2 regions of the Streptomyces sp. 840.1 genome follow, and region 2 is predicted to be linked to the other one. Evidence: predicted binding sites of a transcription regulator. Region 2 holds the regulator's gene; the other holds the start of a gene.

Region 1 (15,601 bases), 2.0 Mb from region 2:
AGTTGCGCCAGTACTCGGTGGTATGGCTGGAGTTCCATGAATCGGACGGCGGCCACCGGTCCGTGGACTCGATCCATCTGCACCGCATGGTCCATCAGCTGGTCCGCAAGGACATGCCGGACCACGACCGCCGGGTATGCGCCGACGTCGCCCGGCGCGCCCTCGCCGCCGCAGACCCCGGCGATCCCGCCGACATCCGCCACTGGCCTGCCTACGCCGCCCTCACCCCCCACCTCAAATGGGCCGAGGTCCTGGAGAGCGAGGACCCACAGGTACAGCGACTGGTGCTCAACTGCCTGCGGTACATGTACCTTTCGGGCGAGTACGGGAGCGGCGTCCGGTTCGCCGCCCCCGCGATGGAGTCCTGGGAGGCGCTGCTCGGGCCCGCCGACCACCGGATCCTGGCCCTGCGCCACCACTACGCCAACCTGCTGCGGGCTCTCGGCGACTACCGGGGCAGCGAGAGCGTCGAGCGCGCCACCGCTGACTTCCTGGCCGCCGAGCGCGGATACCTGGACCTCGACCACCTGCGTGCCGCCGGTGGTCTCGCCGCCGATCTGAGAGGCCTCGGTCGCTATCAGGAGGCGCTGGACCTCTCCGCCTCGATCCTGGAGCGCGACCGGCAGCTGCTCGGCCCCGAGGACCCCCGCACGCTCAACGCGGAGAACAACCTCGCTGTGTCGCTGCGGCTGCTCGGCCGCTACGAAGAGGCCAGGGAACAGGACGAGCGCACCCTGGCGGTGCGCCGGTCCGTCCTGACGCCCGACGCGCCGCCGGCCCTGTACTCGGAGATCAACCTCGCCATGGACCTGCGGCTCCTCGGGCGGCACCGGGAGGCGGAACTCGCCCTGCGCGACACGGTCGGGCGCCATCTGCGGGGGATGGGCGGCAACAACCCGCAGACGCTGCGCGCCCAGTACCACCTGACACTCTGCCAGTACGCGCTGGAGGGAGCCGTGTCCGCGCTTCCGGCGCTCGCCGCGACCAGGCAGAGCGCCCTGCGTCTCCTGGGAGAGCACGACCCCCTCACCCTCCTGATCACCACGGCCGTCGCGACGGCGGAGAGGGAGGCCGGTGACCCCCGACAGGCGCTGGAACTTCACGAACACGTGGTGACCGGCTACCGGCGAATGCTGGGCGACCGGCATCCGTACACGATCGGCGCCGAGGGCAACCTGGGGCTGATGCACTGGTCGCTCGGTGACCGCGACCCGGGATACGAGCGGGTCGAGCGGGCCCGTACCGCGATGGCGGGCGCGGTCGGCGAGGAGCATCCCTGGGCCATCGGCTGCGCGATGAACGCGGTCGTCATGAGGGCCCGCACGGGGCGGACCGGCGCGGCCCGCGAGCTGGGCCGGGTCAGTTGCGAGCGGGCCAACGCCACGTTGACGTCCCGCCATCCGCTGTCCGTGGCCTGTTACGCGGCGATCGCGACCAGGCCCCGCTACCCGGCCTTCTGGCCCTTCGAACCGCTCATCATCTGAGCCCGGCGGCCCGACGCAACGCCGCGGGCCCGGCACCGCGACGGTCTCGCGGTACCGGGCCCCCGGTTCGTGCTGTGCCGGTCAGGCCTCGAAGACCTCGTCCAGCAGCTGGGTCTGCTCGGCCTGGTGACGCTTGGCCGAGCCGACCGCGGGGGAGGAGCCGCGCGGCCGCGAGATGCGGCGCAGGCGCTCACCGTGCGGGACGTCGGCGCCGACGGCCAGATCCAGGTGGTCGATCAGGTTCAGGGCGATGAACGGCCATGCGCCCTGGTTGGCCGGCTCCTCCTGGGTCCACAGGTACTTCTCGGCGTTCGGGTACTTGGCGATCTCGGCCTGGAGCTCGGCACCCGGCAGCGGGTACAGGCGCTCGAGGCGAATGATCGCGGTGTCCGTCACGCCGCGCTTCTCGCGCTCGGCTTCCAGGTCGTAGTAGACCTTGCCGGCGCAGAAGACGACCTTGCGGACCGCGTTCGGGTCGACCGACTCGTCGCCGATCACCGGACGGAAGCCACCGGTGGTGAACTCCTCCGCCTTCGACGCGGCCGCCTTCAGCCGGAGCATCGACTTCGGGGTGAAGACGATCAGCGGCTTGTGGTGCGGGTTGTGGACCTGCCACCGCAGGAGGTGGAAGTAGTTCGACGGCAGCGTCGGCATGGCGACCGTCATGTTGTCCTGCGCGCACATCTGGAGGAAGCGCTCCGGGCGGGCGGACGAGTGGTCCGGGCCCTGGCCCTCGTAGCCGTGCGGCAGCAGCAGCGTGACGCCGGAGGTCTGGCCCCACTTCTGCTCGGCCGAGGAGATGAACTCGTCCACGACGGTCTGCGCGCCGTTGACGAAGTCACCGAACTGGGCCTCCCAGATGACCAGCGATTCCGGGCGGGCCAGCGAGTAGCCGTACTCGAAGCCCATCGCCGCGTACTCGCTGAGCAGCGAGTCGTAGACGTTGTACCGGGCCTGGTCCTCGGAGAGGTAGAGCAGCGGGGTGTAGTCCTCGCCGGTCTTCTGGTCGACGAGCACCGCGTGCCGCTGGCCGAACGTGCCGCGGCGGGTGTCCTGGCCGGCGAGCCGGACCGGGGTGCCCTCCATCAGCAGCGAACCGATGGCGAGCGTCTCGCCCATGCCCCAGTCGATCGTGCCGTTGTCCACCGAGGCGGCCCGGCGCTGCATCTGCGGCATCAGGCGCGGGTGGACGGTGACCGAGTCGGGGATGTTGACCTGCGACTCGGCGATCAGCTTCACGACCTCCGAGGACACCGCGGTGGTCACGGCCACCGGGAACTCGGCCTGGACGTCCGGGACGTGCGGCTGGGACGGTGCGGAGGTGGCCTCGCGGACCTCCGCGAAGACCTTCTCCAGCTGGCCCTGGAAGTCCTGGAGCGCCTGCTCCGCCTCTTCCAGCGTGATGTCGCCGCGACCGATGAGGGACTCGGTGTAGAGCTTGCGCACCGAGCGCTTCTTGTCGATCAGCGTGTACATCTGCGGGTTGGTGAACTCCGGGTTGTCGCCCTCGTTGTGACCGCGGCGGCGGTAGCAGATGAGGTCGATGACGACGTCCTTGTTGAACGTCTGCCGGTACTCGAAGGCGAGCCGCGCGACGCGGACCACGGCCTCCGGGTCGTCGCCGTTGACGTGGATGATCGGCGCCTCGATCATGCGCGCGACGTCCGTCGCGTACATCGAGGAGCGCGAGGACTCCGGGGCGGCGGTGAAGCCGACCTGGTTGTTGATCACCACGTGCACGGTGCCGCCGGTGCGGTAGCCGCGCAGCTGCGACATGTTCAGCGTCTCGGCGACGACGCCCTGGCCCGCGAAGGCCGCGTCGCCGTGGAGCGCGACGGGCAGGACGGTGAAGTCCGTGCCGCCCTTGTTGATGATGTCCTGCTTGGCGCGGGCGATGCCCTCCAGGACGGGGTCCACCGCCTCCAGGTGCGAGGGGTTGGCGGCCAGCGAGACCTTGATCTGCTCGCCGTCCAGACCGGTGAAGGTGCCCTCGGCGCCCAGGTGGTACTTGACGTCACCGGAGCCGTGCATCGAGCGCGGGTCGAGGTTGCCCTCGAACTCGCGGAAGATCTGCGCGTACGACTTGCCGACGATGTTCGCCAGGACGTTCAGCCGGCCGCGGTGGGCCATGCCGATGACGACCTCGTCGAGGCGCGCCTCGGCCGCGGAGTCGATGACCGCGTCGAGCAGCGGGATGACGGACTCGCCGCCCTCCAGCGAGAACCGCTTCTGGCCGACGTACTTGGTCTGCAGGAACGTCTCGAACGCCTCGGCGGCGTTGAGGCGGCGCAGGATCCGCAGCTGCTCCTCGCGCTCCGGCGCGGGGCGCGGACGCTCCACCCGGTCCTGGAGCCACTTGCGCTCCTTCGGGTCCTGGATGTGCATGAACTCGATGCCGGTGGTGCGGCAGTACGACTCACGCAGCACACCGAGGATGTCGCGGAGCTTCATCAGGGTCTGCCCGGCGAAGCCGCCGACGGCGAAGTCCCGCTCCAGGTCCCACAGGGTGAGGCCGTGCTCGGTGATGTCCAGGTCGGGGTGCTTGCGCTGGCGGTACTCCAGCGGGTCGGTGTCGGCCATGACGTGGCCGCGGACCCGGTAGGAGTGGATCAGCTCGAAGACCCGCGCGGCCTTGGTGACGTCGTCGTCGTGCGAGGCGTCGATGTCCTTGAGCCAGCGGACCGGCTCGTAGGGGATGCGCAGCGCCTTGAAGATCTCGTCGTAGAAGTCGTTCTCGCCGAGCAGCAGCTGGGACAGGATCCGCAGGAACTCGCCGGAGGCGGCGCCCTGGATGACCCGGTGGTCGTACGTCGAGGTCAGGGTCATGACCTTCGAGATGCCCAGCTTGTTCAGGGTGTCCTGCGAGGTGCCCTGGAACTCGGCCGGGTAGTCCATCGCGCCGACACCCATGATGAGGCCCTGTCCGGGCATCAGGCGGGGCACCGAGTGGACGGTGCCGATGCCGCCGGGGTTGGTCAGCGAGGCGGTGACTCCGGAGAAGTCGTCCATGCCGAGCTTGCCGTTGCGGGCCCGGCGGACGATGTCCTCGTAGGCCTGCCAGAACTCGAAGAAGTTGAGCGTCTCGGCCTTCTTGATGGCCGCGACGACCAGCTGGCGGTCGCCGTTCGGCTTCACCAGGTCGATGGCCAGGCCGAGGTTGACGTGCTCCGGCTTGACCAGGGTCGGCTTGCCGTCCTTGGTGGCGAAGGAGTAGTTCATCGCCGGCATGGCCTTGAGGGCCTGCACCATCGCGTACCCGATGAGGTGCGTGAAGGAGATCTTCCCGCCCCGGGCGCGCTTGAGGTGGTTGTTGATGACGATGCGGTTGTCGAAGAGCAGCTTCACCGGGACGGCGCGCACGGACGTGGCCGTCGGCAGCTCCAGCGAGGCGTTCATGTTCTTCGCGACCGCGGCGGAGGGGCCGCGCAGCGTCACGTACTCCGGCCCGGCAGGGGCCTCGGCGGCCGGTTCGGCGGCGGCCTTGGCGGCCGGGGCCGGAGCGGCCTTGGCCGGAGCCGGAGCCGCCTTCGCCGGTGCGGCCGGAGCCGCCGGAGCGGCGGGCGCGGGCGCCGGGGCAGCGGGTGCTGCCGGGGCCGGGGCGGCCTGGGCGGCGGGCTGCGCCGGCGCGGCCGGGGCGGTCTGGTCGGTGGCGGTCGGCGCGGTCACGGCCGGAGCCGTGGGCGCCGCAGCCCCCGCGGCTGCGGCGCCGGGAACGGGCTTGTCCGCCGTGCCGGACGTACCCGGCTTGTAGTCGGCGAAGAAGTCCCACCAGGCGCGATCGACCGAATTGGGATCCTGGAGGTACTGCTGGTAGATCTCGTCGACGAGCCACTCATTGGGGCCGAACGCAGCAGCCGGGTTCGAACCCGGGCTGGCTTGGTCGGTCGAGATGCTCGAGTTACTGGGGGACTGAGACGACACGGCGGCAACCGCCCTCTTCCGCTTCACAAGGTGGTGGACAGCGGAAATCAAGGCTACGCCTCCCGGACCGTTCCATGCGGACCGGGCCGGTCTTCGTCGTGCAAGTCACATCGAAAGTCGGGTTTCGGCGCAGGAAATGGCGGGAAACAAGCTTGGTTCCGCATTGCTCCGGGTACGCGAGACCGCTGTTACGGCCCCTTGGACCGTACCCCTTGAACAGAACACGCAGAACGTGCCCTTCCGGTTCGAACCCTATGTCAACCTCGCGGTTGATGGATCCCCGGAAGAGTGACGCGGATGCGGCATCCGCGAGCTGATTCGGCCACACCGATCCGTCCGCCGTGCAGATCCACCGCCCAGCGGGCGATCGCCAGACCCAGCCCCGTACCGCCGTCGCTGCCCGGCCCGTGCGGGGACGTCACCTCGCCGCGGTTGAAACGCTCGAAGACCCGGTGCCGCTCGGACTCCGGAATACCGGGGCCCTCGTCCACGACCTCCAGGTGCAGCGACTCGGGCTGGGCGCCGCGCCGGGCGCGCACCGTGACCCGGCCGTGCGGGGGGCTGTGCTTCACCGCGTTGTCGATCAGGTTCGCCACCACCTGGTGCAGCCGCTCCGCGTCCGCGTGCGCGGTCAGCTCGGGCGGGGACACGTCCAGATGCAGGTGGACGTCCTTGCGGGTGGAGTTGCCGGAGCCCGAGGACAGCCGGCGGTGCCCGGCGGCCAGGTTCGCCTCCTTCAGCACCCCCGACAGATACGGCCACACCTCGAAACGGCGGGCCTTCAGCGTGACGACGCCGTTGTCCAGCCGCGACAGGTCCAGCAGCGTCTCCACCAGCCTGCCGAGCCGCTCGGTCTGTTTGAGGGCGGTGCGCATCGTCTCCGGATCGGGCGAGGACACCCCGTCCACGACGTTCTCCAGCACGGCTCTCAGTGCCGCGATGGGGGTGCGCAGCTCATGTGAGACATTCGCCACCAGCTCCTTGCGGTGCCGGTCCACGGCCGCCAGGTCGTCCGCCATCAGGTTGATCGTCTGGGCCAGATCGCCCAGCTCGTCACGCCGGTCGGCGCCGCTCACCCGTCTGGTGTAGTCGCCGTGCGAGATCGACCGGGCCACGGCCCGCATCTCGTCCAGCGGCGCGGTCAGGCCGTGCGCCACGAACTGGGTGATCAGCAGGGTCGCGATGACCGAGAACACCGTGATGAACCGCAGCTCGGTGCGGGTGCGCAGGGCCACCATCAGCAGCCCGGTGGTGATGAAGACCGAGACCACGACGAGCGTGCCCAGCTTGGCCTTGATCGAGAACGGCCGCAGCCCCGGTCCGGGCGCGGTCATGGTGCCGGGGTCTCCAGGGCGTAGCCGACGCCGTGCACGGTACGGATGCGCTCCGCGCCGATCTTCCGGCGCAGCGCCTTGATGTGACTGTCGACGGTCCGGGTGCCCGAGGCGTCCGCCCAGTCCCAGACCTCGGCCAGCAGCTGCTCCCGGGAGAGCACCGCGCGCGGGGTGTTGGCCAGGCAGACCAGCAGGTCGAACTCGGTCGGCGTCAGGTGGACGTCGTCCGCCCGCACCCGCACCCGGCGCTGCGCGTGGTCGATCTCCAGCTCGCCGAGGCGCAGTATGCCGCTGCGCGGCGTCACGGCGGCCAGCGCGGCCCGCTCGACGCGGCGCAGCAGTACGTGCACCCGGGCCGCCAGCTCGCGCATGGAGAACGGCTTGGTCATGTAGTCGTCGGCGCCGACCCCGAGGCCGACGAGCATGTCGGTCTCGTCGTCCCGGGCGGTCAGCATCAGGACCGGCACCGGGCGCTGGGCCTGCACGCGGCGGCAGACCTCCAGCCCGTCGAAGCCGGGCAGCATGATGTCGAGCACCATCAGATCCGGCTGCCAGGCCTCGGCCGCGTCGACGGCCGCGGGGCCGTCGAGCGCGGTCTGCACCAGGAAGCCCTCGGCCCGCAGCCGGGCGGAAATGGCGTCGACGATCGTCGCGTCGTCCTCGACCACCAGCACGCGGCGCTGAGCGCCCGGGGTGGCCGCGACACCGTTGTGGGTGGTGTGTGTCTGTTCCATCGCCCCGCCCCTGCCCGTTCTCGCGGGGGACATTCCCCCGGACGCACGGTTATCGCTTGTGAATTTCGCGGGAGATCCCGTTATCGGTCAGCAGCGTAAAGGCAGCGGACGGTTTTCGGCTACGCAGGGTGCAAGGGCATGAGTGCGTACCGGCCGTGCGCAGGAGGCGGAGTGTCGCTCTTGTGGCGCTTGGCCCCCGGGCGTCCCGGGGGCCCGGATACCCGGCGGGGGGATCTCAGCCGGTGCGAATTGCGAGATGGACCACGTCGGGCACACCTCGGGCAACCCCTACCTCTTCGGTCCGAACCCCCTGGAAACCGGCATCGCGCAAGGCCTCCTCGAACTCCGCGGAAGGCTGCGCGGACCACACCGCGAGCACTCCGCCGGGTGTGAGGCAGCGCAGGCAGTCGGCCAGCCCGGCGGGGGAGTAGAGGGTGCCGTTGTCCTCGGTGACGGTCCAGTCCGGCCCGTTGTCGATGTCCAGACACAGTGCGTCGTAACGTTCCGTAGTGGTACGGAGGTGGGCCACGAGATCGGCCGTCAGGATCGCGGTCCGCGGATCGGCCAGCGCCTCCCCCGAGATCCCGGCCAGCGGCCCGCCCAGGTGCCAGTCCACGATGGCCGGCTCCCGCTCCACCACGGTGATCCGCCCCCACCGCGGCTCCTCGGCGGCCCGTACGAGCGAGAACCCGACGCCGAGTCCGCCGATGAGCACCGCGGGGGCGGCCCGGCCTGCGGGCAGCGCGGCGAGCGCGGCGTCGATCAGCAGCCGCTCGGAGCGCCCGTCCGAGGTGTCCATCAGGAAGCACCCGTTGGCGATGATCTCGAAGTCGTCGCCCCGCTTGCGCAGGACGGCCTCCCCGTACGGCCCCTCGCGGCGGTCGAGGGTGACGGGGGAGAGGGCGTCGGGGCCGTAGGTGTGGTGCATGGCGGGGGTCTCCGGTGGGTCGGTCGGCGGGTGGAGCACCGCCGGTCGGTATCGCGTACATACTCGCCCGCCCGGCAGTCACCGGGCCAGCGGTTTGCCCGTTCGGGCGGCGGCCGGCGCTGTCCTGCTGCGGCCCGGCCCCTGCCCGGCGGGGTCAGGGGCGCGGGGTCTTCTCGCCGTGCACCGCGATGTGCTCGGCCGCCAGCCACGGGGCTAGGTCGTTGACGAGCATCGACAGGACGGCCGGGTCGGCGGTCGGGGTGCGGCCTGTACGGGCGGCCAGCCGCATCTGTTCGGCCCGTTCGGGCACGTGGGGGTAGTAACGGGCGAAGAGTTCGGCGCACTCGGTCAGATCGCTGGTCCAGCCGCCCCACCTCGGCATCACGAGCGTGAAGCCCGTCCGCACGATCCGGCGGGCGACGCCGCGGTTCATGGCGCGGCGTTCGGTGTCCGTCCTGGCCCCGGCGGCCCGTTCGTGCCAGCGCGGCAGCAGCAGGCACAGGTCGCCGTTGGTCTCCCGGGCGAGCAGTGAGCTTGTACGGTAGTGCGGCAGCCGCCCGGCGAGGTCATCGCCGAGCAGCGGGGTGCAGAGGCAGGCGATGAAGAAGCCCGCGTCATGGCGTTCGAGGTCGCTGAGCACGGTGTCCCTGCCGGACAGCAGGATGCCGACGCCGTCGATCTCCTCGAACGACGCGTCGAGTCCGGCCTCGACGGCGTCGGCGTCGGCCCGGTCCGCCTCGGTGGGTTCGGTGCGCAGGACCAGCTGCAGATCCAGGTCGGAGACGCCGGGAACGGCTGTGCCGCGCGGAATGCTGCCGTAGATGTAGGCGCTGTCCAGCCGGTCCGGGCCGAAGACCTCGCGGATACGGGAACGGGCCGCCGCCACGACCGGCGCGAACCGCTCCGGCACGCGGTCCAGCGATCCCTCGCGGGCGATCGTGCCGTCCGGTTCCAGCCCTCTGTCCTCGTTCATACGGGCACTCTGCCCTGCCGGCGGGCCCGCGCCGACCCGTTTACCGTCGTCAGGGGCTTGCCGGGCGCTCTCCGGCGGGCGCCCGCCGCGTCCCCGGCGGCGCGGCGAACGTGACGTCCTCGGCCCGGACGGTGACCTCCGCGTCGCCGCTGATCGCCCACGCCGCGACCCGGGACACCACGGCGGCCGGGACCGCGGCACTGATGCCGGGGGCGGCCGGGATGTCCTGCGTCGCGTGGGCGTCGTACGGCAGGACGACCTGGTGGCCCAGGGCCAGGGCGGTGCGGGCGGTCGCCTGGACGCACATCTCCGACATCACCCCGCACACGACGAGCGACTCGGCCCCCGCGCCGGCCAGCAGGTCTCCCAGTCCGGTGTCCGCGAAGCCGTCGTCCCTGGTCTTGCGGATCACCACCTCCGCAGGACCGGCGCCGATGGGAAGGTGCAGCTCCCAGCCCGGGGTGTGCGGCTCGTCGTCCGAGCCGGGGGCGCCGTCGTTCTGGAGGTGGACGACCAGCGCACCGCCGGCGCGGGCGCCGGCGATCAGGGCCGCCACCCGCTCCAGGAGTCCGGCCGCGCCGGGCACCGCCCGCTCGCCCGTCACCCCCGCCTTCTGGACGTCCACGACCAGCAGGGCCTGCGAGGGGGGAGCGAAATCGTTCATGGCGTCATCCTGTCCGGCGCTGCCCGCGCCTTCCACGGGATTTCCCGGGATTTCGCGAGCGCCTCCCGGTGTTGCACGAAGAGCACAGGCAGGCAGTCGTCCCCTGGTCACACCCTGATCGCTCACAGCGAACACCTCCCGGGGAACATTGAACGGCTCAGAAGCATTGAGTCTGCATAGCTCAACTTGACTGCCGAAGGGGAGATCATGGCTACTGAGTCCAATGCGGTCACACCGCTCACCCTGCCTGTGCTGCCGCTCGACGACGAGGTCGTGCTGCCCGGAATGGTGGTACCTCTGGACCTGTCCGACACCGACGTCCGCGCCGCCGTGGAGTCCGCACAGTCCGTCGCCCGTGAGGACGGCGGCAAGCCCGAGGTGCTTCTCGTCCCGCGCATCGACGGCACCTACACAGGCATCGGTGTCATCGGCACCGTCGAACAGGTCGGACGGCTCTCCGACGGAGACCTCGGCGCGCTCATCCGAGGGCGCGGCCGGGTACGGATCGGCGCCGGGACCAACGGACCGGGCTCCGCGCTCTGGGTGGAGGGCACCCGGGTCGACGCTTCGGCCCCCGACCCCCTTCCCGGGGCCGCCGCCGAGCTGGCCAAGGAGTACAAGGCGCTCGCCACCAGCTGGCTGAAGCAGCGCGGTGCCTGGCAGGTCGTGGACCGGGTCCAGCAGATCGAGGACATCTCCGCGCTCGCCGACAACTCCGGATACTCCCCCTTCCTGACCACCGCTCAGAAGGTGCGGCTGCTGGAGACCGCCGACCCGGTCGCCAGGCTGAAGCTCGCCATCCAGTGGCTCGGTGAACACCTCGCGGAGCAGGACGTCGCGGAGTCCATCGCCAAGGACGTCCAGGAGGGCGTCGACAAGCAGCAGCGCGAGTTCCTGCTGCGGCGCCAGCTCGACGCCGTGCGCAAGGAACTCTCCGAACTGAACGGCGACTCCGGCTCCGGAGACGAGTCCGACGACTACCGGGCCCGCGTCGAGGCCGCCGACCTCCCCGAGCACGTCCGCGAGGCCGCGCTCAAGGAGGTCGACAAGCTGGAGCGCTCCTCCGACCAGAGCCCCGAGGGCTCCTGGATCAGGACCTGGCTCGACACCGTCCTCGAACTGCCGTGGACCGAGCGGACCGAGGACGCCTACGACATCCGCGGCGCCCAGGAGATCCTCGACGCCGAACACGCGGGCCTCCAGGACGTGAAGGAGCGCATCACCGAGTACCTCGCGGTGCGCAAGCGGCGCGCGGACCGGGGCCTGGGCGTCGTCGGCGGGCGGCGCGGCGGAGCCGTACTGGCCCTGGTGGGTCCGCCCGGCGTGGGCAAGACCTCGCTGGGGGAGTCCGTGGCCCACGCCATGGGCCGCAAGTTCGTCCGCGTCGCGCTCGGCGGCGTCCGGGACGAGGCGGAGATCAGGGGCCACCGGCGCACCTACGTCGGCGCGCTCCCCGGGCGCATCGTCCGCGCCATCAAGGAGGCCGGTTCGATGAACCCGGTCGTCCTGCTCGACGAGATCGACAAGGTCGGCTCCGACTACCGGGGCGACCCGGCCGCCGCCCTCCTCGAAGTGCTCGACCCGGCCCAGAACCACACCTTCCGCGACCACTACCTGGAGGTCGAACTCGACCTCAGCGACGTCGTCTTCCTGGCCACCGCCAACGTCCTGGAAGCCATCCCGGAAGCCCTGCTCGACCGGATGGAGCTGGTCAGGCTCGACGGCTACACCGAGGACGAGAAGGTCGTCATCGCCCGCGACCACCTGCTCCCGCGCCAGCTGGAACGGGCCGGTCTGGAGCAGGACGAGGTCACCCTCGACGAGTCGGCGCTGCGCAAGCTGGCCGGCGAGTACACCCGCGAGGCAGGGGTCCGGAACCTGGAGCGGTCCGTGGCCCGGCTGCTGCGCAAGGTCGCGGCCCAGCACGAACTGGGCGACCGGGAGCTGCCGTTCACGGTGACCGACGAGCACCTGCGCGCGCTCATCGGGCGGCCGCACCACGTCCCGGAGTCTGCTCAGGACCCGGCCGAGCGCCGCACCGCGGTGCCCGGTGTGGCCACCGGACTCGCGGTGACCGGGGCCGGCGGCGACGTGCTCTTCGTCGAGGCGTCCCTCGCCGACCCGGAGACCGGCGCCTCCGGACTGACCCTCACCGGTCAGCTCGGCGACGTCATGAAGGAGTCCGCGCAGATCGCGCTGAGCTTCCTGCGCTCGCACGGTGCGGAGCTGGAACTGCCGGTCGCGGACCTGAAGGACCGGGGCGTGCACATCCACTTCCCGGCGGGCGCGGTGCCCAAGGACGGCCCGAGCGCGGGCATCACCCTGACGACCGCCCTGGCCTCGCTGCTCTCCGGACGCCTCGTCCGCACCGATGTGGCGATGACCGGTGAGGTGTCGCTGACCGGACGGGTACTGCCGATCGGCGGCCTGAAGCAGAAGCTGCTCGCCGCCCACCGCGCGGGCATCACCACCGTGGTGATCCCGCAGCGCAACGAGGCGGATCTGGACGACGTCCCCGCCGAGGTGCTGGACACCCTGGAGGTCCACCCGGTCACCGACGTCCGCCAGGTGCTGGAGATCGCGCTCGCCCCGGCCTCGGCCCCGGCGGAGCGCAGGATCCCGGCCGCCGCGTAGGCGCCGCGCAGTGACGGGCGCGGCACCACGGGCGCGGCCGGTACGGACGGCCCGTCTTCCCCTCGCGGGGGAGGCGGGCCGTTTCGCGTGCCGGCGAGGCTCAGGGGCGGTAGATCGTGCCCGGCACCGGCTCGGCGGGCGCCATCAGCTGGGGAACGGTCACGAAGGTGTAGCCCTGCTTCTTCAGCGCGTCGATGATGCCGGGCACCGCGGGCACCGAACCCTTGTAGATGTCGTGCAGCAGGATGATGCCGTCCTTGCTCGCCTGGTCCAGGATCCGCTTCTTGATCAGCGCGGAGTCCGTCGTCGAGTAGTCCTTGGCGGTGGCGCTCCACAGGATCTGGGAGAGCCCGAGGTCCTTGCTGATGTTGGAGACGGTGTCGTCGGTGCGGCCCTGCGGCGGGCGCATCAGCCTCGGCTTCTTGCCGGTGATCGCCGCTATCGCGTCCTGCGTCTTCTCCAGCTCGGCCCGTATCTCGGCGGGCTTCTTGTCCGTCAGGATCTCGTGCGACCAGGTGTGGTTGGCCACCTCGTGACCCTCGGCCTCGATCCGGCGGACCGTGTCGGGGTGCTTCTTCACATGGTTCTTGCCCAGCAGGAAGAAGGTCGCGTGGACCTTCTCCTTCTTGAGTATGTCCAGCAGGTGGGGGGTGTCCTCGGCCGGGCCCGCGTCGAAGGTCAGGGCTATGCACTTGGCCTTGCGGCAGTCCACCGGGCCGAACGACCCCTTGGAGTCCGAGGCGGCGTCGGCGCGTGCGGAGCCGGGTGCGGTGGTCTCCATCGAGCAGCCGCTGAGCGTGAGGGTGAGGGCCGTCACAAGGGTGACGGCCAACCCCGTACCGATCGACTTCGTCCTACTGGGCAAGACAGGTCACTCCTTCTTGGCTGAAAGGCGCACACGGCGTGCGTCCGGACGGACTATACACACTGGCTATACACGGCATGTATAGCGGGGGTGTCCGCCTCCCTGTGAGAGGGAATGCCTGGTCAGGGGGCGTCCGGGCCGGCGAAGCGGCGGACGGGTGGCCGGCAGTCGTCAGGACGTGGCCGTGCCCGGCGGACGGATCGCGCCCGGCCCGGTGGCCGGTCCGTGGGTCACGCCAGGGTGACGCGCATGCCGCCCTCGGTCAGGAGTCCGAGGGCGAGGCCGAACAAGTCGTAGGGCCGGCCGTCGGGTGCCAGGGCCCGGGACAGGTGCTCGCGCGCCGTCGCGGCGTCGCGCCAGAGCAGCGTCGCCGGGGCGGTGTGGCCGAAGTCGCCGCGGAGGCAGTCGTCGAGGGCGGCGAGACAGCCGCCGAAGTAGCCGCCCGGCCCGTTCACCGCCTCTCCGAGCGCCAGGTAGAGACCCGGTTCGTCGGTCATGTGCCGGCCGTCGAGTGTGTAGGCGTGACCGGCCGGCCGGTCACGCAGGGTGCGGTGGGCGGCTCACTCCCGGACGAGGTCGTGCCAGACCCAGCGGCGCCGGGTGTCGAGGCCGGCCCAGGCGGCCGCCGTCCCGGGCGGCCCCGCGAGCCACCGCTCCCAGATCGGTCGGGCGTGTTCGGGGACGGGCGTGAACAGCTCGCCGTCCAGCTCCAGATCGATGAGATCCGCCCCGGACGGGGACGGGCGCCAGGCGGCGACTTCGGTCCAGAACAGGCGTTCGGTGAGCGGTGCGCCCTGGTCGTCACGTATCTCCAGGGCGGCCTGCTCCAGGTCCAGCGCCCGCCGGGTGCCCTTCGCCAGAGCCGCCCTCAGCTCATCGCCCTGGGTGAGCCCCCGCAGGACGAGTGGGGGTGCCGGCCTCTCGCGCGGCAGGATGCGGGCGAATTCCCGGCAGGAGCCGAGCCATCGGCGCCCGTCATGCACACGGACGGGGCCCCTGTGCCCCTCGGGCGGACCCTCACAGTCATCGAGGCCGGTGAACACGAGACCGTCCGTCCCGGCGGGCCGCTCCGCTCTCTCCGCGTCCTCCAGGAGCCAGGGGCCGAGCGCCTCATCGTCCGGCACCAGCCAGAGGCGGTTGCCGGCCCAGGCGCCCGACTCCGCCTGCGGAACCCAGCCGAACAGCTCGTAGGTCCCGCGTCGGGGCTCTCCGAACAGCCCTTCCACCTCGGAGCACCAGCCCCAGGCGTGTCCGTGCGCCGTCCCGGTCAGCGTGTACCGCGATCGCCCGGGACGGTCCCCGCCCTCGTCCTTGTGCACGCCGGGAATCATGCCGGAACCGGGTTCCGACGGCGAAGGCATTACGGCCGCAGGAACCCGGCGACGCGGTGCGTCGCCGGGTTCTCCTGCGGGGAGGGTGCGCCGGGTGGAGACCGGCGCGTGGTGGCTCAGCCGTTGGCCAGTGCCTGTACGCGGTCGAGGGCGCCGTTGAAGTGGCTGTGGTCGCCGACGGTGGGGCCGGTCGAGGTGTACTGCCACATCGTGTAGAAGCCCCAGCCGGCCGGGAGCGCGCCGACCGTGGTGTTGTAACGGGCCACCCAGAGCGGGTTGGTGGTGCCGAAGCCCGCGTTGTTGCCCGTGCAGGTCTGCCACCAGCTCGTCGCGGTGTAGATGACCGCGTCGCGTCCGGTGCGCGCCTTGTAGGTGTTCACGAAGTCGCGGATCCAGGAGACCATCGCCGCCGGGGTCTTGCCGTAGCACTGGTCGCCGTACGGGTTCCACTCGATGTCGAGGGCGCCCGGCAGTGTCCGGCCGTCCTTGGACCAGCCGCCGCCGTGGTCCACGAAGTAGTTGGCCTGGACGGCGCCGCTCGTCGTGTCCGGAGTGGCGAAGTGGTACGAGCCCCGGATCATGCCGACGTTGTACGAACCGTTGTACTGCTGGGCGAAGTCCTCGTTCGTGTAGTACGTGCCCTCGCTGGCCTTGACGTAGGCCCACTTGACGCCGCTGCTCCAGAGGGCGGCCCAGTTCACGGCGTTCTGGTGGCCGCTGACGTCCACGCCCT
Region 2 (15,601 bases):
GCGGTAGGGCTTCCGGGAGCGTGGTGACAGGCGCGCGGGGCGGCCCGATGTGGGTGGGTCCGCGCGTTCTGCGTATCCTCGGTGGGTGCTTCTCTCAGACAAGGACATCCGGGCCGAGATCGACGCCGGACGCGTACGTATTGATCCGTTCGATACGTCGATGGTGCAGCCGTCGAGCATCGATGTGCGGCTCGACCGCTATTTCCGGGTGTTCGAGAACCACCGCTACCCGCATATCGATCCGGCCGTCGAGCAGGTCGATCTCACCCGCACCGTCGAGCCGGACGGGGACGAGGCGTTCATCCTCCACCCCGGTGAGTTCGTGCTCGCCTCGACGTACGAGGTCATCTCGCTGCCCGACGATCTCGCGTCGCGGCTGGAGGGCAAGAGCTCGCTCGGCCGGCTCGGGCTGGTGACGCATTCGACGGCCGGGTTCATCGACCCGGGGTTCTCCGGGCACGTGACGCTGGAGCTGTCGAACCTGGCGACGCTGCCGATAAAGCTCTGGCCCGGGATGAAGATCGGCCAGCTGTGCATGTTCCGGCTGACCTCTCCGTCGGAGTTTCCGTACGGCTCCGAGCGGTACGGGTCGCGATACCAGGGGCAGCGCGGTCCGACCGCATCGCGGTCCTTCATGAATTTCCACCGGACGCAGGTGTGATGACCGATGGGCGATGACGTGCGGGAGAACCTGACGTACGACGGCTTCGGGCGCGCCGTGCGGGAGCTGGCGCAGGCCGTGGCCGATGACGGGTACGAGCCGGATGTGGTGCTGAGCATCGCGCGTGGCGGGGTTTTCGTCGCGGGCGGCCTGGCGTACGCGCTGGACTGCAAGAACATCCACCTGGTCAACGTGGAGTTCTACACCGGGGTGGGCACCACCTTGGAGATGCCCGTCATGCTGGCACCGGTGCCGAACGCCATCGATTTCTCGGACAAGAAGGTCCTGATCGCCGACGATGTCGCCGACACCGGGAAGACCCTGAAGCTGGTCCGTGACTTCTGTATCGATCACGTCGCCGAGGTGCGGTCCGCCGTCATCTACGAGAAGTCGCATTCGCTGGTGAAGTGCGAGTACGTGTGGAAGAAGACCGATCGCTGGATCAACTTCCCGTGGAGTGTGGAGAAGCCCGTCGTGCGGCGCAGCGGGCAGGTTCTCGACGCCTGAGGCGGTGCGGAGACCGAGCCGAAAAGACCCCCGGGCCTGGCGGCTCCGGGGGTCTTTTCGGCTCGGTCGGGTCAGATCGTGCCCAGCTTGAGGATCGACACCAGCGCGATCAGCTGGATCGCGCTCGCGCCCAGCGCCTTCGGCCACGGCAGGTCGTGGGACTTGCTCACCATGGACGTGAGCAGGGCCGCCGCGGCCAGCCAGGTCAGCCAGCCGAGGATCTGGACCAGGGAGTTCTCGCCGCCCAGGAACAGGGCGAAGATCAGGCGGGGGGCGTCCGTGATCGACATGATCAGCATGGAGAGGCCCACCGTCGGCTGCCAGGCCCCGTCGCCGCCCAGCTGTCGGGCCAGCGAGTGGGTGACGGCGCCGAGCACCAGGCCGCCGATCACGAAGCCCAGGCCCGTGATGATGACGTAGGGGATGGCGTTGCCGACCGGGGCGCTGATCGCGTCGTCGCGGGCCTGGTCGAAGCCGAAGAGGGCCAGCAGGCCGTAGAGGAACGTGACGATGAGCGCCGGGCCCCAGACGGGGTAGTCGCGCATCTGCCAGAACGTCGGGGCGGGGCGCGTCACGATGCCGCTCAGCAGCTGCTTCCAGTGCAGGCGCGGGCCCGACGGCTGGACGGGGGCCTGGCCGGCGCGGTAGGTGTTCCCGTCGCCGTAGGGGTCCTCGTTGATGCTGAAGGCCTGCGTGTGGCCCGGGTTGTTCGCGTACGGGTCGCCCTGGTGCGGTTGCTGGGGCTGCTGCGAGTGGTGTGGTTGCTGGGGGTACGGGTCGGTGAAGTACTCCGGCTCGTCCGCTCCGCCGCCGCCCTGGTACCCGCCGCCCTGGTAGCCACCGTTGCCCTGGTGGCCGCCATTGCCTTGGCGGCCGCCGCCCTGGGGGTATCCGCCGTTGTTCTGGCCGCCTCCGTTGTAGCCGCCCTGGTAGCCGCCGTTGTTGCGCGGGGCGCCGTTTCCTCCCGTCGGCGGCCATTGCTGCTGTCCGTACGGCGGCGGTGCCTGACTGCCGTACGGCTGCTGCCGCGGTTGCTGCTGCGCTTGCTGCGGGGTGCGGTTGTCCCGGCCGCGTCCGATCCTGAATCCAGCCACGTAATCGAACGTACCTGGTCCGTCCGGGGTGGGTGGGAGGGGCGGGGGAACTTGGCTGCCTTTGACGCTCAGCTGTGACATCCCCTAAGGGAACCCTGGGGGGTTGTCCGCAGTGGGCCGGAGCCGTCGTCAGCCCGCGTTGAACAGCGCGCTGGTGAACGTGATCAGCGGGCGGTCCGGGGCGGCCGCCGGGTACAGGGCGATCAGGTCGGCGCTCTCGCCCCGGTGGGTGCGGACCACCGTGTCCGGCTTGCTGTCGCCGTCGAAGTCCGCGTTCCGGATGAGCAGGGTCGTTTCCGCGGAGGCGGTGGCCGAGGCGGAGGTCTTGCCCGGGTTCCTCGGCAGGGGTGCTTCCGGGAGCTTCCCGGCGGGGGCCCTGAAGCGGTACGCGCCACCGGGCCGCCCCGGTCCGTCGGGGCTGCCGAGCAGCAGCGTGCCCTTTGCCGCCGTACCGGGCTCGTGGGGGCGGGCGGCGTACACCAGGTCGTCGTAGCCGTCGCCGTTCGCGTCCGCCCGGGGATCGGGGGGCGACAGGGCCGGGCCCGCGCCGGGAATGGTGCCGCCGGCGGCGTGCGGGCGGCCGGCGCGGGTGAACGGGCCGCGCAGGAAGCTGAGCCGGCCCGCGCTCGCCGTCACGGCCAGGTCGGGCTTCTTGTCCCCGTCGAAGTCGCCGCAGACGGGGTGGTCGGGCCACTCGTTGCCGAAGCGGGCCCGGTCCGGGATGCGCAGCGCGACCGCCTTACCGGTGAGGCCCGCCGGGGAGCCGAACAGGATCTGCAGCGGTACGGGCGGGCGGCCGATGCCGTTGTACGGGGGGTCGGTGGCCACGACCAGATCGGTGAAGCCGTCCTGGTCCAGGTCGCACGAGGCCTCCGCGTCGAACGCCGAGGGGAGCGTGTCGCCGATCTTGGCGGCGTTCGCGTGCGCGCTCAGCAGCTGTCGGGTCGACGGGTCCAGGCCCCGGGAGGCGGAGCCGTAGACGATGCCGATGCCCGCGTCGTCGCCGTGCGCGTCGGACGCGGGCTTCACCAGGTGGTTGAGGACGAGGTCGCGGTGGCCGTCGCCGTTGAAGTCGTCGGGGATGTGGCTGCCGTCGCCGCGCGGGACCCCGTGGCGCTGCGCACCCGCCAGGCCGGACAGGGCGGTGGGCGGGGCGTCGCCGTTCTTGCCCGGCCCGGGGTCCTGGGCGCCCGCGCAGGCCGCCAGGAGGAGGGCGCAGGCGCAGCCGGCCGCGGCGGTGACCGTCGGCCTTGCGATACGTATCCGCACTGGAGTGCTCCGTCCCTCGGCTCTCGTCTGTCCCGTACGATCCGCGTGCCCTGTGCTCCTCGGACGTCCCGTGCGCTCCGCGTGCCCTGCGCGCCTTGGACGTCCCGTGTGCCTCGGAGGCCCTGTGCGCCCCGCGCGCCTCGTACGTCTTGGACGCCCCACATGATGCGTCACCGGGGCGGGAAAGCAGAAGCGGCCGGTCCTGCCCCCGAGGCAGGTCCGGCCGCTGCTGCGCCGCGCGGGCGCGGTTCCGGTTACTTCACCGGTTCCGGCTCCGGCGCGTCCGCCGTTTCCGGCTCGCCCGCCGGGTCGGCAGGGGTCTTCACGGAGTCGAGCAGCAGCTGCGAGACGTCGACCACCTGGATCGACTCCTTCGCCTGGCCGTCGTTCTTCTTGCCGTTGACCGAGTCGGTCAGCATGACCAGGCAGAACGGGCAGGCCGTGGAGACGATGTCCGGGTTGAGGGACAGGGCCTCGTCGACGCGCTCGTTGTTGACGCGCTTGCCGATCCGCTCCTCCATCCACATCCGGGCGCCGCCGGCGCCGCAGCAGAAGCCGCGCTCCTTGTGGCGGTGCATCTCCTCGTTCCGCAGACCCGGGACCTTCGCGATGATCTCGCGCGGGGGCGTGTAGATCTTGTTGTGACGGCCCAGGTAGCAGGGGTCGTGATACGTGATCAGACCCTCGACCGGCGTCACCGGGATCAGCTTGCCCTCGTCCACCAGGTGCTGGAGCAGCTGCGTGTGGTGGATGACCTCGTACTCGCCGCCGAGCTGCGGGTACTCGTTGGCGATGGTGTTGAAGCAGTGCGGGCAGGTCGCGACGATCTTCTTCGTCGCCTTCGCCTTCTTCGTCGAGTCGTCCTCGTCGTCCTCGCCGAAGGCCATGTTCAGCATCGCGACGTTCTCCTGGCCGAGCTGCTGGAACAGCGGCTCGTTGCCCAGGCGGCGGGCGGAGTCACCCGTGCACTTCTCGTCGCCGCCCATGATCGCGAACTTGACGCCCGCGATGTGCAGCAGCTCCGCGAAGGCCTTGGTGGTCTTCTTCGCCCGGTCCTCCAGGGCGCCGGCGCAGCCGACCCAGTAGAGGTAGTCGACCTCGGTGAGGTCCTCGACGTCCTTGCCGACGATCGGGACCTCGAAGTCGACCTCCTTGGTCCACTCGACGCGCTGCTTCTTGGCCAGCCCCCAGGGGTTGCCCTTCTTCTCCAGGTTCTTGAGCATCGTGCCCGCCTCGGACGGGAACGCGGACTCGATCATCACCTGGTAGCGGCGCATGTCGACGATGTGGTCGATGTGCTCGATGTCGACCGGGCACTGCTCCACGCACGCGCCGCAGGTGGTGCAGGACCAGAGCACGTCCGGGTCGATGACGCCGTTCTCCTCGGCGGTGCCGATGAGGGGGCGCTCGGCCTCCGCGAGGGCGGCCGCGGGGACGTCCTTCAGGGCCTCGGCCGAAGCCTTCTCGTTGCCCTCCATGTCCTTGCCGCCGCCGGCCAGCAGGTAGGGGGCCTTGGCGTGCGCGTGGTCGCGCAGGGACATGATCAGGAGCTTGGGGGACAGCGGCTTGCCGGTGTTCCAGGCGGGGCACTGCGACTGGCAGCGGCCGCACTCCGTGCAGGTGGAGAAGTCGAGGATGCCCTTCCAGGAGAACTGCTCGACCTGGGAGACGCCGAAGGTGTCGTCCTCGCCCGGGTCCTCCCAGTCGATCGCCTTGCCGCCCGAGGTCATCGGCTGCAGCGCGCCGAGTGCGACGTCGCCCTCCGCGTTCCGCTTGAACCAGATGTTCGGGAAGGCGAGGAAGCGGTGCCAGGCGACACCCATGTTGGTGTTGAGCGCGACCGTGATCATCCAGATCAGCGAGACGCCGATCTTGATCATCGCGGTGAGGTAGATGAGGTTCTGCAGCGTGCCGAGCGCGAGTCCCTTGAAGGCGAGGACCAGCGGGTACGAGACGAAGTACGCGGCCTCGTAGCCGTCGACGTGGTGGATCGCGCCCTCGAGGCCGCGCAGGGTCAGGATCGCCAGGCCGATGACGAGGATGACGTACTCGACGAAGTACGCCTGCCAGGCCTTCGAGCCCGCGAACCGGGACTTGCGGCCGGCCCGGGAGGGCAGGTTCAGCAGCCGGATGGCGATCAGCACGAGAATGCCGACCGTCGTCATCAGGCCGATGAACTCGATGTACAGCTCGAACGGCAGCCATTCACCGATGATCGGCAGCACCCAGTCGGCCTTGAAGAGCTGTCCGTACGCCTGGAGCAGCGTCGGCGGCAGCGTCAGGAAGCCGATGGCGACGAACCAGTGCGCGAAGCCGACGATCCCCCACCGGTTCATCCGGGTGTGGCCGAGGAACTCCTTGACCAGGGTGATCGTGCGCTGTTTCGGGTTGTCGGTGCGACTGCCGGCCGGGACCGGCTGTCCGAGCGTGACGAACCGGTAGATCTGCGCGACGGCTCGGGCGATGAGCGCAACGCCGACCACGGTCAGCACCAGCGACACGATGATCGCGGCGAGTTGCATTGGGGGCTCCTCGGGCCTGCGAGGGTGGGTTCCAGCGTTTACTGGCGAATGCTTACTGGCGAGTACGGGGACTGCCGGGGACTACTAAGCAGTAACTTAATCAGTCTGTGCTGACACTATCCACTTATTCCGCCGCGCTGTAGTTGGGCAGGCGGTGATCTGTGTCGCTCAGGCATGCCTGGCCGCGCCGGCTGAGGCCGCGCACCGCCCGGCGCAGCGGCGTGTGTACGGCCTCGGCCAGGATCGCCAGGTCCAGGGCGGCCCGGTGGTGCCCGGCGTAGTGCTGGTCGAGGAGGTCCGCCTCGTCCCACGGCATCGTGGAGCGGCGGCGCACCTGCGCGAGGCCGGTCAGTCCGGGCTTGAGCTCCCGCCGCCAGTCCCGCGCACCGGCGGCCGTGCCCCGCTCGTCGCCGGGCGCGAGCGGCTCGGGGCCGACCAGCGAGAGCTCGCCGCGTACGACGTGGGGCAGCCGCGAGAGCACGTCGAGCCGCAGCCGCCGGGTGCGCAGCGATCGCAGTACGAAGGGCCTGCCCGCGAGGCCGGTGCGCGGGGAGCGGTCCAGTACGCCGCCGGGGCGCCGGCGCACGGCGAGGGCGAGAGCGGCCGCCGCGAGGGCGGGGGCGGCCAGGAGCAGGAGGGCCGAGCCGAGGAGCAGGTCCAGGGCGCGCTTGGCGGTGGGGCGCGGCGGGGCGGCAGCGGCGAGGGTCCTGAGGGCGGCGAGGGCGCGTGCCGTGCGGGTGGGGCGCGGTGGCTGCCAGGGGCGGCGCGCCGGGGCCGGCCTCCGGCGCGCGCCCCGCCACCCGCTCTGCCACTGGCCCTGCCACCGGTTCGGCCGCTGATCCCTCCTCGGCACATGCCGCTGCCGCCGGCGCTGCCTGGGCCTCCGCGTCTGCGTCTGCATCGTTCGCACCTGCCTGGTGTCGCTGTCCGGTACCGGATGGCTGGGGTGTCCGGGGTGTGTCTGCTGCCTGCTGTCGATCGAGTGCCGCTTTTGTGCGGCTCGCGGCAATTTGTGACAGAACGATCCCACGGCGCGATGATGGTGGGGGGTGTGTCGCCCACAGAGCGGGCAGGTGTCGCCCGCAAGCGGCTCGGATTCGTCCCGTGTGACGCGTATGCGGTGTGTGTCCGGCACCACAAAAATAGACAAATCGCTGGTGGCGCGGGGTGTGTGCACGATAGTTGAGTCGCCTCGACTCAGGTCTGTTGACGCCGAGGGCGATGTCATGCATCCTTGAGCCAGATCCACTCAAGTAGTCAGTAGGAGGAATTGAAATGGCACGTGCGGTCGGCATCGACCTGGGCACGACTAACTCCGTCGTCAGCGTTCTCGAAGGCGGCGAGCCCACCGTCATCACCAACGCCGAAGGCGCCAGGACCACGCCGTCCGTCGTCGCCTTCGCGAAGAACGGCGAGGTTCTGGTCGGCGAGGTCGCCAAGCGCCAGGCAGTGACGAACGTCGACAGGACCATCCGCTCCGTCAAGCGCCACATGGGCACTGACTGGAAGATCGACCTGGACGGCAAGAGCTTCAACCCGCAGCAGATGAGCGCCTTCATCCTGCAGAAGCTGAAGCGTGACGCCGAGTCGTACCTGGGCGAGAAGGTCGCCGACGCGGTGATCACCGTTCCGGCGTACTTCAACGACTCCGAGCGTCAGGCGACGAAGGAGGCCGGCGAGATCGCGGGCCTGAACGTCCTGCGTATCGTCAACGAGCCGACGGCCGCCGCGCTGGCGTACGGGCTCGACAAGGACGACCAGACGATCCTCGTCTTCGACCTCGGTGGCGGCACCTTCGACGTGTCCCTCCTGGAGATCGGTGACGGCGTCGTCGAGGTGAAGGCCACCAACGGTGACAACAACCTCGGTGGTGACGACTGGGACCAGCGCGTCGTCGACTACCTGGTGAAGCAGTTCGCCAACGGACACGGCGTGGACCTGTCCAAGGACAAGATGGCTCTCCAGCGTCTCCGCGAGGCCGCGGAGAAGGCGAAGATCGAGCTGTCGTCCTCGACGGAGACCACGATCAACCTGCCGTACATCACGGCGTCGGCCGAGGGCCCGCTGCACCTGGACGAGAAGCTCACGCGCTCGCAGTTCCAGCAGCTCACCGCGGACCTCCTGGACCGCTGCAAGAACCCGTTCCACAACGTCATCAAGGACGCGGGCATCCAGCTCTCCGAGATCGACCACGTCGTTCTCGTCGGTGGCTCGACCCGTATGCCGGCCGTCGCCGAGCTCGTCAAGGAGCTCACGGGCGGCCAGGACGCCAACAAGGGTGTGAACCCGGACGAGGTCGTCGCCATCGGCGCCTCGCTCCAGGCCGGTGTCCTCAAGGGCGAGGTCAAGGACGTCCTGCTGCTCGACGTGACCCCGCTGTCCCTCGGTATCGAGACCAAGGGAGGGATCATGACGAAGCTCATCGAGCGCAACACCACGATCCCGACCAAGCGCTCCGAGATCTTCACGACGGCCGAGGACAACCAGCCGTCCGTGCAGATCCAGGTCTACCAGGGCGAGCGCGAGATCGCGGCGTACAACAAGAAGCTCGGGATGTTCGAGCTGACCGGCCTGCCGCCGGCCCCGCGTGGCGTGCCGCAGATCGAGGTCGCGTTCGACATCGACGCCAACGGCATCATGCACGTCGCGGCCAAGGACCTCGGCACCGGCAAGGAGCAGAAGATGACCGTCACCGGTGGCTCCTCGCTGCCGAAGGACGAGGTCAACCGGATGCGTGAAGAGGCCGAGCAGTACGCGGACGAGGACCACCGCCGTCGCGAGGCCGCCGAGTCCCGCAACCAGGGCGAGCAGCTCGTCTACCAGACGGAGAAGTTCCTCAAGGACAACGAGGACAAGGTCCCCGGCGACGTGAAGACGGAGGTGGAGACCGCGCTCACCGAGCTGAAGGAGAAGCTCAAGGGCGAGGACACCGCCGAGATCCGTACCGCCACCGAGAAGGTCGCGGCCGTCTCCCAGAAGCTGGGCCAGGCGATGTACGCCAACGCCCAGGCCGAGGGCGGCCCGCAGGCCGAGGGCCAGCCGGGTGCCGAGCAGGCGCAGGGTGACGCCCAGGACGATGTCGTCGACGCCGAGATCGTCGACGACGAGAAGGACTCCAAGGGCGGTGCGGCGTGACCGAGGAGACTCCGGGCTTCGAGGAGAAGCCCGACGTCCCCTCCGGCGCCACCCCTGAAGACGCCGGGACGGAGGACGCCACCCCCTCTTCGGAGGAGGCGGCGGCCCCCGCCGGGGACGCGAACCAGACAGCCGGTCTGACGGCACAGCTGGACCAGGTCCGCACCGCGCTCTCCGAGCGCACCGCAGACCTCCAGCGGCTCCAGGCCGAGTACCAGAACTACCGTCGCCGCGTGGAGCGGGACCGGGTCACGGTCAAGGAGATCGCGGTCGCGGGTCTCCTGTCCGAGCTGCTGCCCGTGCTCGACGACATCGGCCGGGCCCGGGAGCACGGCGAGCTGCTGGGCGGGTTCAAGTCGGTGGCCGAATCGCTGGAGACGGTCGTCGCCAAGCTCGGCCTCCAGCAGTTCGGCAAGGAGGGCGAGCCCTTCGACCCGACGATCCACGAGGCCCTGATGCACTCGTACGCGCCGGACGTCACCGAGACGACCTGCGTGGCGATCCTGCAGCCCGGGTACCGGATCGGCGAGCGCACCATCCGTCCCGCACGGGTGGCGGTGGCCGAACCCCAGCCGGGGGCGACCCCCGCGGCCGCGAAGGACACGAAAGAAGAGCAGGCAGCCGACGAGGAGAGCGGTGGCGGCGAGGAGGTCTGACATTCTGTCCGACCACTCGGCGGCACACCGCCCGGCCGACGGGGCCGACCGCCCGGAGCGTGCCGGACTCGATGAGTCCGGCAGCAACCGGGCGGGAGGCCCCTGGCCGGTCGTCCGGAAGGAGGGACGTCGATGAGTACGAAGGACTTCGTCGAGAAGGACTACTACAAGGTTCTCGGCGTCCCGAAGGACGCCACGGACGCCGAGATCAAGAAGGCGTACCGGAAGCTCGCCCGCGAGTTCCACCCGGACGCCAACAAGGGTGACAACAAGGCGGAGGAGCGCTTCAAGGAGATCTCCGAGGCCAACGACATCCTCGGTGACACCAAGAAGCGCAAGGAGTACGACGAGGCCCGCGCCCTCTTCGGCAACGGCGGCTTCCGCCCCGGACCCGGCAGCGGCGGCGGCAACTTCAACTTCGACCTGGGCGACCTCTTCGGAGGCACCCCGGGCGGTGGCCAGGGCGGCGGAGCCGGCGGCTTCGGCGGCGGTGGCGGCGGTCTGGGCGATGTCTTCGGCGGCCTCTTCAACCGGGGCGGCGGCGGTGCCGGCACCCGGGTGCAGCCGCGCCGCGGCCAGGACATCGAGTCCGAGGTGACGCTCAGCTTCACCGAGGCGGTCGACGGGGCCACGGTCCCGCTGCGGATGTCCAGCCAGGCGCCCTGCAAGGCGTGCTCCGGCACCGGCGACAAGAACGGCACCCCCAGGGTCTGCCCGACCTGCGTCGGCACCGGACAGGTCTCCCGGGGCACCGGCGGCGGGTTCTCGCTCACCGATCCCTGCGTGGACTGCAAGGGCCGGGGCCTCATCGCCCAGGACCCCTGCGACGTCTGCAAGGGCAGCGGCCGGGCGAAGTCGTCCCGCACCATGCAGGTGCGGATCCCCGCCGGCGTCTCCGACGGCCAGCGGATCCGGCTGCGCGGCAAGGGCAGCCCCGGCGAGCGCGGCGGACCGGCCGGCGACCTCTACGTCATCGTCCACGTCGACGCCCACCCGGTCTTCGGCCGCAAGGGCGACAACCTCACGGTCACCGTGCCCGTCACCTTCACGGAGGCGGCGCTCGGCGGCGAGGTGAAGGTGCCCACGCTCGGCGGACCGCCGGTCACCCTGAAGCTGCCGGCCGGCACGCCCAACGGGCGCACCATGCGCGCCCGGGGCAAGGGCGCGGTGCGCAAGGACGGCAGCCGCGGCGACCTGCTGGTCACCGTGGAGGTGGTGGTCCCCACGGACCTGGGCACGGACGCCCGGGACGCCCTGGAGGCCTATCGCAAGGCCACCGCGGACCAGGACCCGCGGGCGGAGCTGTTCCAGGCAGCGAAGGGAGCTTGAGATGGACGGCCGCCGACGTAATCCGTACGAACTGACCGAAGAATCGCCGGTGTACGTGATCTCGATCGCGGCCCAGCTCTCGGGTCTGCATCCCCAGACGTTGCGCCAGTACGACCGCCTCGGCCTGGTCTCGCCCGACCGCACGGCCGGGCGCGGCAGGCGCTACTCGGCCCGTGACATCGAGCTGCTGCGCACCGTGCAGCAGCTGTCGCAGGACGAGGGCATCAACCTGGCCGGCATCAAGCGCATCATCGAGCTGGAGAACCAGGTCGCCGCGCTCCAGCAGCGCGTCGCCGAGCTCTCGGCGGCCGTGGACGGGGCGGCGGCGACGCTCCAGCAGCGCGAGGCCCAGGTGCACGCCTCCTACCGGCGTGACCTGGTCCCGTACCAGGACGTGCAGCACACCAGCGCACTGGTCGTCTGGCGGCCCAAGCGGCCCAAGGACTGAACGGCCCGAGGACGCAACGGGTCAAGGACCCGACCGGTCAAGGACCGAACGGGTTCGACCCGTCCTCGGCGCAGCCCGTCACCCCGGCGTCACCGGGGGGACGGGCTTCTCCGTCGTCCCGGGCGGTGCGGACCCGTCCATCCCGGAGCGGACGAGCAGCGCGCCGAGCTGGGTGCGGCTGGTGGCGTTGAGGGTGTGCATGAGCCTGGAGACGTGGGCGCGGCAGGTGCGGACGCTGATGCCGAGCTTTCCGGCCACGACCTGGTCGGTGTGGCCCTCGACCAGGAGGCGGGCGACGCTGAGCTGGACGGCGGTGACCGAGACGCTGGGCGGTGGCGCCGGCAGCGGATCGGTGAGCGGGGTGGCCTGCGCCCACAGGACTTCGTACATCTGGATCAGATAGCGGATCAGCGCGGGGTGGCGGATCTCCAGCGCGACGTCGCGGGCGGTGTTGGCGGGGATGAAGGCCACGGTGTGGTCGAAGACGAGCAGCCGCTCGACCGTCTGCTCCAGCGTGCGGATCTCGATGAGGCCCGGCGGCATCTGGTTCAGATAGGCCTTGAAGGTCTGGTTGTAGCGGATGGGGTGCTGGTAGATGTGCCGGAGCGGGGTGCCCCGCTCCAGGGTCAGCCGGGCCCGCGACAGGGCCCGCTGGAGCTGGTCGGGCGGCCGGGTGCTGCCGGGCTGAAGGGTCCTGATCTCCTCCGTGGCGCTCTCCGTCGCGTGCTGGACGGCGGCGTCGATCAGGGGGATGCCTTCGAGGACCGTGATGGCGAGGTTGGGGTCCGTACTGGCCACGGCCGCCAGCGGCGCCAGCGAGTCGGCCAGCGCGGCCGAGAGGCTGATGCGCTCGTGGATCTCCCGGACGACGGGCTGCAGCAGATGGGCCAGGGCGGCGGACGGGGGCACCGGGCGCACCCAGGCCTCGTCCTGCGGGTCGGGGTGGACCAGCGCCAACTCGGTGAGGCAGGGCGCCGGTTCGATGGCGGTCCGGGGTATCCGTCCCGCGCTCAGCGCCTCGGTGTAGATCCTGACCGCCGCGTCGCACAGCGCACGGTTCTTGTGTGCGTGCGCCGGTGTGTCCTCATCCCTGCCCATTCGGGCCCCCCATTTTTTGCAGTGCAGCAAGATGACGGTGGTGGCAGCCCGGTTCGCGGGCCACTGTGGGTGTTGTCGGGGGAGCCGGGAACTCTCCCGGCACCTCGGAGGCGTGGCCAGGTGTCCCCACTGACACGTGGCCGGCTTTCCGGCCCGGGGGTGGGGGCCTCCGGAGCATCGGCCGGTCAGGAGTCCTGATCGAGGATTCCTGACTGGGCGATCAGGTAGCCGAGCTGGGCGCGGCTCGTGCTTCCCAGCACGGCGGACAGCTTGGCGACATGCGCGCGGCAGGTACGGACGTTCATGCCGAGCCGGCGGGCTATCGCTTCGTCGACGTGCCCCTCGATCAGCAGCGTGGCGATGGCGCGCTGGACGCCCGTGATGCCGTCGCGGGCCGGGTCGTAGGGGGCCGCTTCGTCCAGCGGGACGGCGCGGCGCCAGAGTTGCTCGAAGACCTTCGTCAGGTAGGCGACCAGCCCGGGGTGCCGTAGTTCCAGGGCGACGGGCAGGTCGTCCTGGACCGGGATGAAGGCCACGGTGTCGTCGCAGATGATGAGGCGCTCGATGAGCTCCTCGAGCGTGCGGATCTCCATCCGGGCGCCCGCCATGAGGTCGACGTAGGCGAACGTGCGCTGGCTGTGCCTGACGGTGTGCTGGTAGAGAGTACGGACCCTGATGCCGGAATCTATGAGAGGTTTACTGCGGATCAGGGCCTCGCTGAGGACTTCCTCGCTGCGTTTGCCCCCGGGCTGGACCGTCAGCACTTCCCTCCGGCTCTCGGCGATGGCCAGGTCGAGTGCTCCGTTGATCCGGTCGATGCCTTCCAGCACCGTGATCGCGTGCGTCGGCGCGGGGCTCTGGGCGCTGATGGCCAGGAACGGTTCGAAAGCGTCGGTCAGCTCGACGGACGTCCGCCTGCGATCCTGGATCTCGCGCTCCAGCGGGTGAAGACGCTGGGCCAGGGCGGCGGAAGGCGGAACCGGGCGAAGCCATGACGCGTCGTCCGGATCGGGCAGCAGCAGACCGAATTTGACGAGGCAGGGTGCCGTCCTGACCTCGGAGCGGGCCAGGCGGCCCACGCTGAGCGCCGCCGCATACAGCCTGGTGCCCTCGGTGCACAGGTTCGTGACCGCATGAGTATGTGTCGGTTTCGTGTCCATTATAGGCAAAACTCCACCCCCCAGGGTCCTGAACATTCAGGAACATGATGCATCGCTCCTGTGGCATTGACGCGTCCGAATAAGCCATCGTCTCTTGGAGAGCGGGGGAGAGGATCCATCAAGTGAGGACGAAGCCGACTATGAACAAGAGAATGCTTCGCTCAGTGCTTGGCACTGCGTTCGCGGCTGCTGCACTGCTGCTCGTGACGCACGGCTCTGCTCCGGACGTCGGATGGGGCAATGCGGAGGCCGGCGACTCCTATCAGGGCGACGTCGGCTGGGGTTATGTCCAGCCCGCCGGCGGCGGCGGTGTCCACCAGGCCGATGTCGGCTGGGGCAACGCGCAGCCCGCCGCTCTCGGTGGCCCTCAGCAGGCCGATGTCGGCTGGGGTTATGTGTCGCCCGCCGTCTACCAGGGTGATGTCGGCTGGGGCAACGCGCAGCCCGCCGCTCTCGGTGGTGCTCACCAGTCCGACGTCGGCTGGGGGAATTCGGTCGAGAACAGGGCGGAGTTGTGACCACTCCGCCGGACGACCGGACCTTCAGACGTGAAATGGCAACCGCCTACCGCTCAGGGTGGCATTTCATCGACCTCGTCACGGCACTCCCCCACCGTGGTGATTCGTTGATGGTCACCCTGTTCGGCGACCCGGTCGTCGTCGCCCGTGAGGACGACGGGGAGGTCCGCGCCTACCGCTGCCTCCGCAAGCCTCGCGGGGCGCCGCAGCCCGTGCGCTGTGCCATCCGGTACGACATGATTTTTGTGAACCTCGCACAGCGTGACCATCAGCTGTTCGAACCTGAAGCCATCTCCGCCACCCCCCGCAGTGCCTGAGCGATCCCCCGTCGTTCCACGTCGCTCAGACACTCCCCCACACAACGGCGTCACCGTGACCTGAACACGGTGACGCCGTTGTGCTGTGCCCGCCCGCAGGGCGCCCGCCGGTCAGCCGCGGCCGAGTGCCCGGTCCAGGGTGATCTCGATGGCGACGCGGTCCGGGTTGGGCTTCGGCGCGCGCCCGTAGCGGGCCGTCTTACGGCGTACCGCGTCGTCCACCCTGTCCTGCTCCGTGCGCACCCTGGCGACGCCCTCCAGGGTCGCCCAGCGGCGTCCCTCCAGCTGGCAGACCGCGACCCGTGCGCCGTCCGGTCCCGCGGCCAGGATGTTGGCGACCTTGCGGCTGTGCCGGCCGGTGATGATGCGGGCGAGACCCGCCTCGGGGTCGTACGTCACGCACACCGGGACCACGTGCGGCGTGCCGTCGGGGCGCAGCGTCGTGAGGGTGCACACGTGGGGTTCCCGCCAGAAGGCGAGGTACTCGGGGCCGGGGTTGCGTACGTCGACTGCCATGGGGCCAGGGTAGGCAGCCGTGTACCGCTCCGGGGTGGCGGGCGGGCCGGCCGGCCGCTTCACTCGGACATGAGGGGTGCGGCGGCGCGCGTGGTCCGCCGGGGCCGTTGCTACCTTGAGTGGAATAGACTCAACTTTACGCACGTTGATCGTGTCAGAAGTGAAGGTACGGGCCAGTCGTCGCAAGGAGGAGAGAGCGCACGTGGACGCCGAGCTGACCAACAGGAGCCGGGACGCCATCAACGCGGCCACCAACAGGGCCGTGAAGGACGGGCATCCCGATCTGACCCCGGGGCATCTGTTGCTGGCGCTGCTCGCGGGTGAGGACAACGAGAACCTCGTCGATCTGCTGGCCGCCGTCGAGGCGGACC

Evidence for each region. Region 2 encodes HspR, which represses chaperone genes until heat shock. Its sites were predicted from a motif close to TTGAGNNNNNNNNNCTCAA; they were not measured.
Region 1: lon (endopeptidase La) is a predicted target of HspR. The motif match lies at 10,205-10,223, and genes of this name have one in related genera.

Annotation. Positions count from the first base shown of each region.
Region 1 covers NZ_RJUU01000001.1:547,522-563,122, reverse strand. Annotated here, with positions in the region: gene fxsT (FxSxx-COOH system tetratricopeptide repeat protein) at 1-1,484, shown strand, start outside; gene EDD93_RS02445 (multifunctional oxoglutarate decarboxylase/oxoglutarate dehydrogenase thiamine pyrophosphate-binding subunit/dihydrolipoyllysine-residue succinyltransferase subunit) at 1,566-5,405, opposite strand; gene EDD93_RS02440 (HAMP domain-containing sensor histidine kinase) at 5,663-6,739, opposite strand; gene EDD93_RS02435 (response regulator transcription factor) at 6,736-7,473, opposite strand; gene EDD93_RS02430 (spermidine synthase) at 7,709-8,401, opposite strand; gene EDD93_RS02425 (nucleotidyltransferase domain-containing protein) at 8,556-9,374, opposite strand; gene EDD93_RS02420 (isochorismatase family protein) at 9,424-10,038, opposite strand; gene lon (endopeptidase La) at 10,246-12,672, shown strand; gene EDD93_RS02410 (polysaccharide deacetylase family protein) at 12,773-13,453, opposite strand; partial or broken gene EDD93_RS02405 (barstar family protein) at 13,768-14,868, opposite strand; gene EDD93_RS02400 (lysozyme) at 14,985-15,601, opposite strand, start outside.
Region 2 covers NZ_RJUU01000001.1:2,543,150-2,558,750, forward strand. Annotated here, with positions in the region: gene dcd (dCTP deaminase) at 86-661, shown strand; gene EDD93_RS11645 (phosphoribosyltransferase) at 668-1,168, shown strand; gene EDD93_RS11650 (Yip1 family protein) at 1,240-2,262, opposite strand; gene EDD93_RS11655 (VCBS repeat-containing protein) at 2,392-3,531, opposite strand; gene EDD93_RS11660 ((Fe-S)-binding protein) at 3,786-6,053, opposite strand; gene EDD93_RS11665 (sugar transferase) at 6,178-6,954, opposite strand; gene dnaK (molecular chaperone DnaK) at 7,329-9,188, shown strand; gene grpE (nucleotide exchange factor GrpE) at 9,185-9,844, shown strand; gene dnaJ (molecular chaperone DnaJ) at 9,977-11,173, shown strand; gene EDD93_RS11685 (heat shock protein transcriptional repressor HspR) at 11,175-11,621, shown strand; gene EDD93_RS11690 (LuxR C-terminal-related transcriptional regulator) at 11,700-12,719, opposite strand; gene EDD93_RS11695 (helix-turn-helix transcriptional regulator) at 12,905-13,879, opposite strand; gene EDD93_RS39365 (hypothetical protein) at 14,083-14,397, shown strand; gene EDD93_RS11705 (hypothetical protein) at 14,394-14,714, shown strand; gene EDD93_RS11710 (pyridoxamine 5'-phosphate oxidase family protein) at 14,826-15,230, opposite strand; gene clpB (ATP-dependent chaperone ClpB) at 15,433-15,601, shown strand, end outside.